2 regions of the Anatilimnocola aggregata genome follow, and region 2 is predicted to be linked to the other one. Evidence: riboswitches for the same ligand, from Rfam matches in the RefSeq annotation. Region 2 holds a riboswitch; the other holds the start of a gene.
What was found. Region 2 has a riboswitch for cobalamin ahead of ETAA8_RS07720 (TonB-dependent receptor plug domain-containing protein). Riboswitches for the same ligand answer to the same signal wherever they lie in the genome.
Positions count from the first base shown of each region.

Region 1: another riboswitch for cobalamin. It lies ahead of ETAA8_RS15825 (ribonucleoside-diphosphate reductase subunit alpha); the one in region 2 lies ahead of ETAA8_RS07720 (TonB-dependent receptor plug domain-containing protein).

Region 1 is NZ_CP036274.1:4,167,574-4,170,988, forward strand. Features, by position in the region: gene ETAA8_RS15825 (ribonucleoside-diphosphate reductase subunit alpha) at 1-1,985, opposite strand, end outside; cobalamin riboswitch at 2,243-2,497, opposite strand; gene ETAA8_RS15830 (PQQ-binding-like beta-propeller repeat protein) at 2,677-3,415, shown strand, end outside.
Region 2 is NZ_CP036274.1:1,969,063-1,972,477, reverse strand. Features, by position in the region: gene ETAA8_RS07720 (TonB-dependent receptor plug domain-containing protein) at 1-1,617, opposite strand, end outside; cobalamin riboswitch at 1,650-1,836, opposite strand; gene ETAA8_RS07715 (hypothetical protein) at 1,982-2,977, shown strand; gene ETAA8_RS07710 (serine/threonine-protein kinase) at 3,138-3,415, shown strand, end outside.

The DNA.
Region 1 (3,415 bases), 2.2 Mb from region 2:
GCAAAGGCAACCGCTGCTTCGCTGGCATAGCTGATGCCCAGCGCGTGCAGCGCGTCTTGAAAGCCCATGATGCCAAGCCCAATAGGCCGGTGTCGCAGGTTCGAAGTTCGCGCCTCGGGCGTCGGATAATAGTTGATGTCGATGACGTTATCGAGCATTCGCACCGCGGTGCTCACGGTCGTCTTCAATTTTTCCAGATCGAGCTTGCCGTCCTTAATATGGTTCCCAAGATTCACGGAACCCAAATTGCAGACCGCAGTCTCGGTTTCCGAAGTGTTGAGCAGGATTTCGGTGCAGAGATTACTGCTGTGTACCACGCCCGCGTGATCCTGCGGCGAACGGATGTTCGATGGATCCTTGAACGTGATCCACGGATGTCCGGTTTCGAACAGTCGCGTCAGCATCTTGCGCCACAAGTCAGCGGCGGGAATGCGGCGGAAGAGTTGCACGTCGCCAGCATCCGCCATTCGTTCGTACTCTTCGTAACGCTCTTCGAACGCGCGGCCAAACAAGTCGTGCAGATCGCTGACTTCATCCGGGCTGAAGAGGGTCCATTCGGCGTTCTGCTTGACCCGCTTAAGGAACAAGTCGGGAATCCAGTTGGCCGTGTGCATGTCGTGCGTACGCCGACGATCGTCACCGGTGTTCTTGCGGAGGTCGAGAAACTCTTCGATATCGAGATGCCACGTCTCGAGGTACGAACAAACGGCTCCCTTGCGCTTGCCACCTTGATTCACAGCGACAGCTGCATCGTTGACGACTTTCAAAAATGGAATCACGCCCTGGCTGCGGCCATTGGTTCCCTTAATGTGGGAATTCGTCGCCCGCACATTGGTCCAATCGTTCCCCAGTCCACCAGCCCACTTCGAGAGCAACGCATTATCCGAAACGGCCTTGAAAATGTGAGCCAGGTCATCGCTCACGGTGCTCAGATAGCACGAACTGAGCTGTGGGTGCGGAGTCCCCGAGTTAAACAGCGTCGGCGTGGCCGAAGTAAAGCTGAACGTCGACAGCGCTTCATAGAACTGAATTGCACGTTCTTCACGCGCATCTTCCTTGAGCGCGAGGCCCATTGCCACGCGCATCCAGAAGTATTGCGGCGTTTCAATCCGGCGACCGTCGATATGCAGCAGATAGCGGTCGTAAATCGCTTGCACACCGAGGTAGCGGAACTGGCCATCGCGCTCCGGCTTCATCGCCGCGGCGAGCTTAGTCAGATTCAGTTCGCGCAGTTCATTCGACAAGCGGCCGGCGCGAATCCCATCGATGATATAGTGCTCGAATTGATTCTCGTGGACGCGCTGCAGGTTCTTTGCGTCGGGTGTTTCGCCGAACGCTTCGCGATAAATGACGTTGAGTGTCAGCCGCGAGGCCACAATATCGAAGGCCGGGTCGCGTTCAATCCGCGAACGCGAGGCGAGTATCTGAGCGCGATAGATTTCGTCGACCGAAATGCCATCGAACACGCTACGAATCACTTCTTCCAGTAGTTCGTCGACGTTGACCACGTCTTCCAAGCCGCGGGCTGCTTCGGCCAGTCGCTTGCGAGCGCGACGTTGATCGAAAGGAACGCGCGAGCCGTCTTCGAGCACAACATGTACGGTGGTCGTCGGGATGTTTGCTTCATCCGCCAGAGGCACATCGCTGCGCAAGGCGCGAATCTTGGCATGTTCCGCGCGGTAGATGATGTAAGTGCGCGCTACGCGATAATGCCCGCGCGACATCAGTCCCATTTCGACAAGGTCTTGAATCCGTTCGACATCCACGCCGTTCGGCTGGCTGGCGAGTGGGCCGACGTCGTCGGCGACGGATTGCGCAACGGCCGCAATTTCGTGCATCAAGTCGGTATCGAGAGGCTGACCATCGGCCAGTCGCAACTCGGCGCGGAACGCATTGGCGATCGCGTTTTGAATACGACCAAGATCAAACGTCGTGACGCGGGCATCGCGTTTCCGTACCAGCCATTCGTGCGGGGCAAGCAACATCTCGCAAGACTCCTGTGGGCGTATCCGTCCGATACGCATGTGCGGGGCCACGCCGAGGCGACGCGAGAAGCGGAAGATCGAGGTGCGTTGCCGTAGCCTGCGCATGACCAAGCGGCGACAGAAGTGCCGATGAGTCGTGAGTGCGCGCGGGCATTCGCAAGGCCGGCTTTCGCCAGCTGTCCTCGACCGACCTTCCCCGAGAAGGTAACGGCGGATGAGCGTGCACGGCCTGACAGTAACCGGCTGTCATGGGTAAAGCCGCTGCTCAGTCGCTGGCAGGTCTTCGGACTTGTGGACAAACGGGCAAGGCGAACCTCGACCGAACCTACTGGCCATCGCTTCCCAAGGTCGTGCGCGAAGATGTAGGCAGTCCATGCTCCGGGGCAAAATCTCAGTGCTGTTGATGGCGGTCGTTTCCACTTACCGCTGCGGGGCAGTCCCGGTTTTTCACCGGCGTTCCCTCTTTTCGAGGCTCTGAGCGTTCAGAGCCAACCAGCAACGAGGCCCATGATATCGTGCTACCAGAGTCCGTCAACCACAACGTATAGATTTTATGAAGTTGCCGGGTAGGACGTCGGGAGAACTTGCCCAGTGTGAAAAGTCTTCCGGAAAAAGTTGGTTCAGCGGCCTCGCACCGTTAGAATCAGCGGCGCGTGCGTATCCCAGATCGGTTCGTCCAAGCGAGTTCACCATGCGTTGGCAAAGTGATTGGTCGGCGTCCCTGGCCGTTGTTGTGGCGGTTTCATTATTGACTGGCTGCGGGCAGCAGTTGCCCAATCCTGACCAGCGCTCAGCGGCGGCTACAGCAGAGACGGTAGATGACGAAGCACGGGAAGTGGACGAGAGCCCGGCACGAGCGATAGCACAACCTGCGGTGAAACTCACTTCGTTTAACGCAGCCTCGTCCGACGCCAACTGGTCTAGCTTTCGCGGACCGAGCGGTATGGGCACGACCGCAGCCAAGGGCTTGCCGCTGACTTGGAGTAAGGACGAAAACATCGCTTGGAAGGTCGAAATGCCCGGCCCGGGAGCATCGAGCCCGATCGTCTTCGGCGACCGAATCTACATAACATGCTATTCAGGCTTCTTCGTCCCCGGCGAGAAAGGGGACAAGGCAAATCTTAAGCGTCACCTGCTCGCGCTGAAAAAGAGTGATGGGAGTTTGATCTGGGAGCAGAAGGTTGCCGCCAAACTGCCCGAAGAAGACAGCATTCGCGATCACGGTTTCGCCGCCAGCACACCTGCTGCCGATGCCGACCACGTTTATGTCTTCTTTGGCAAGACAGGAGTAATTGCCTTCACTCACGATGGCAAGGAAGTCTGGCGGGCTGATGTTGGCAGCAAGACCAACAAGTGGGGCTCGTCGTCATCGCCGGTTCTTTACAAAGACCTCGTATTCGTGAATGCGAGCGTCGAGAGCGAAACGCTTT
Region 2 (3,415 bases):
CCCGACATTCTCCAAGCTGAACGTGTTGAAGTCGAACACGATCAGGTCGACGAAGTCGTTGCGATAATAAGTGGCATCGGCCCAAATCACGTCGTCCCAAATCCCTTGCCGCACGCCGACATCCCAGCCCTTGCTCTTTTCGGGGCGCAGGTTGGGATTGCCAAACTGAAACAAGTTTTCGGCCAGCGCGGGCTGACGAAAGCCGGTGCCGATGGTGCCGTGAATGCCGGTGTTCGTCTCGTCGATGCGGTAGAGACCGGTCACGCGATACGTCTGCGCGGGGCCGGCGCGGCTCGTTTCATCCCACCTCGCACCGGCGGTGCCGAAAAAGCGATCGAACAGTTGAAACTGATCTTGAATGAACACTCCCTTCACAAATTGCGACTGCAGGGTGTTGTCGCTGGTGAAGGCATCTTCGGCCAGGTAGTTGGCCCCGACGTTAATCGTGTTGGTCGGCACTACGACGAGACTGGCCAGGTAGTCGACTTCGCGAGTTTGACCGTGAAACCGCGCGGGCGAAAACCCCGGGTCGCTATCTTTGCGTTCGACGTTGTTGACGTTGAACCCCAGCTTGTGCTGAAACTGATCTTCCGGCCCGGTCCAGCTGAGTTGAATCCGATTGGCGAACGTGTTCGTTGCGTTCTTGCGAATCAGGTTGTCGACCGGCAGTCCCGTCAGAAAGTCGAAGTCGTCGACGGCTGCGGTTCCTTCCGCAGCGCGAAAGACGTAGTCGATATTCAGATCGGGCGTAACGTTCCAGCCCATGCGTCCCGTCATGGTGCCGAGATTGAACTGATCGTGCTCGACGCCGCCGACCCGCGCACTCGCGGCCGAGATGCCGCCGGTCGAGAGAAACGAACCGGTGACCGAGTAATAAGCATTCTCATCGCCGGCTTGCACGTTGACGCTGGTCTGACCGGTTTTGAAACTCCCCCCGAGCGCACCTGCCCGCACGCTGAGCGGACCCTGACCGCGGCGACTGATGATGTTGATGACGCCGCCGATCGCATCGCTGCCATAGGCCATGCTCTGCGGCCCGCGCAGGACTTCGATCCGTTCGATGTTGTCGGTACTGAGCGTGCTGAAGTCGAACAAGCGCGAGGCATTGCTCGGGTCGTTCAGCGAAATGCCATCGAGCAGCACCTTCGTATGTTGCGAGTTTGCACCGCGCATGAAAACGCTCGTCAAACCGCCGGGGCCACCTTGGCGCACCACGTCGACACCGAGGGTGCCGCGCAACACTTCAGCCACGTTGACCTGACCGCTCTGTTCGATCTGTTCGCGCGTGATCACGGTGATCGAACTCGCGTTCTCCGAGATGGGCTGCGGCGTGCGTGTTGGCGCGATGACGTCGCTGGCCGGCAAAGGCTCCGCCGGAAAGCTGCTTAGTTCCCCTTGCACCTGCGTCTCTGGCAAGACTTGCGGAGCAAGCTCCGCTGGCTGCTGAGAAACTGGGACTTCTGGCAACGGCGGTTGAAACTCGCCGGACTGCTCTTGGGCGACAGCTGCCGCGCAGCACAAGAGCCAAGCAAAACAAACGAACGGCAGCGGCGCTGTTGGAAGCGCGCTGATGCGCAGCGAGCCGTCTCGCGTGCGCGGCCGAATTGGCCAAAGCATGATGTCCTCTTCCCCCCACGGGAAAATGATGTGACTTCGGGCCGCGCGGGTCAGATATCCTGGCTCGGGTTCGTCCTACTAGCCGCCTTCCCAACCGCGTGTGCAGTCAGTGGCTTCGTTGGCGTTCGTCACCCATACAGTCGCGGGGCGGCGGGAGCATTGCACTCCGCTTCCCTGACACCGGCAGCAATTCCCAGCGACGTACCACCCCCCGTGTTACGTTTCGCTGAGAACCTGTAACGATTAATCGGATGGCACCGGTCGTAGGGATGATTCCGATTTCGCAAATTTTGCCTGCTGCTAGCGACCTGCTACGATGTTTTCCGCCTCTCGGCTTCTTCCCTCGCCCGCGGAGCTTCGCTCGATGTCACGCCCACTCGGTTTTGCGCTTGTTGCTTACATCGCGGCACTCAGCTGCGTTGCTGGCGTTTCCGCTCAAACTCCAACGCTCACCAAGCCGGTGATGTTCGATACGAAAGAGGCCGACGCGATCGTCTCGCAGCTACAGATCATGCCCAAGGACAATCCGTGGAATGCCGACGTTTCGAAATGGCCGGTGCACAAGAACAGCGCGGCCATTGTCGCCTCGATCGGCAACGAGAAACCGCTGCGCTATAACCCAGACATGGCCTACATCCTCGTGCCGCCCAATCAGCCGCGCGTCGATTTGAAAGTAGTCTCGTACCCCGATGAGTCTGACAAGGGACCATTTCCAATTCCCGCGAACGTGCCGATTGAAGGTTGGCCCGCGCACTTCAAACGCGAAGACGACCTGAAGCGGCTTTCGCTCGACGACGTGCAGCGCGACAAGCTCGATCAAGGTGGCGACCGGCACGCCATCGTCGTCGATCCAGCAGCCATGATGCTGTACGAGTTCTATCAAATGAAAAAGGTCGATGGCGGCTGGCAAGCAGCCTGCGAAGCGACCTTCAACCTCAAGACCAACGACCTCCGTCCCGACGGCTGGACCAGCAGCGATGCCGCGGGGCTGCCGATTTTTCCTGCGATCATTCGCTATGACGAACTGCAGGCCGGCATGGTCAATCATGCCATGCGCGTGACGGTGCGCAATTCTCGTAAGGCTTATGTTTCGCCCGCCACGCACTATGCCAGTCGCAAGACCGATCCCAACTTGCCGCGCATGGGCGAACGTCTGCGCCTGAAGGCCGACTACGACATCTCCAAATTCAGCCCGCCGGTGCAGGCCATTCTCAAAGGGCTGAAGAAGCACGGCATGCTCGTCGCCGATAACGGCATCGAATGGGCCCTCAGCTGTGCGCCCGATGAGCGGATTCCGGTCCTGCACGACGAACTGCGCAAGATCAAAGGCTCCGCCTTCGAAGTGGTGGAAGCGCCGTAGCCGTTCCTTTCTCCCTCGTGGCATAGGCATCCTGTCTGTGACCGCACCCCTTCTGCCGCAGGACGATTGCAGCGCTTCCGCGTGATGATTACCCTGACGCTACCTCTCAAGACTGCCTTGCGCTTACTGCGCTGAATCGAGTTCGCTGGAGCCCTGCCGAGTGACCACCACCTTCGATCCGTACTACAAATGGCTCTCCATTCCGCCGGAAGAGCAGCCCGCTAATTTTTATCGCCTGCTGGGGCTGAAAGAGCTGGAGGGGGACGTCGACGTCATCAACTCGGCTGCCGATCGGCAGATGATGCACGTCCGCTCGTTTGCCGGTGGCCCGAACGGCGTGATCGCTCAGCGAGTGCTCAACGAGTTGTCGTCGGCGCGGGTCATGCTCTCCGATCCGCCGCGCAAAAAAGCCTACGACGCCATGCTCAAGGCGGCCGT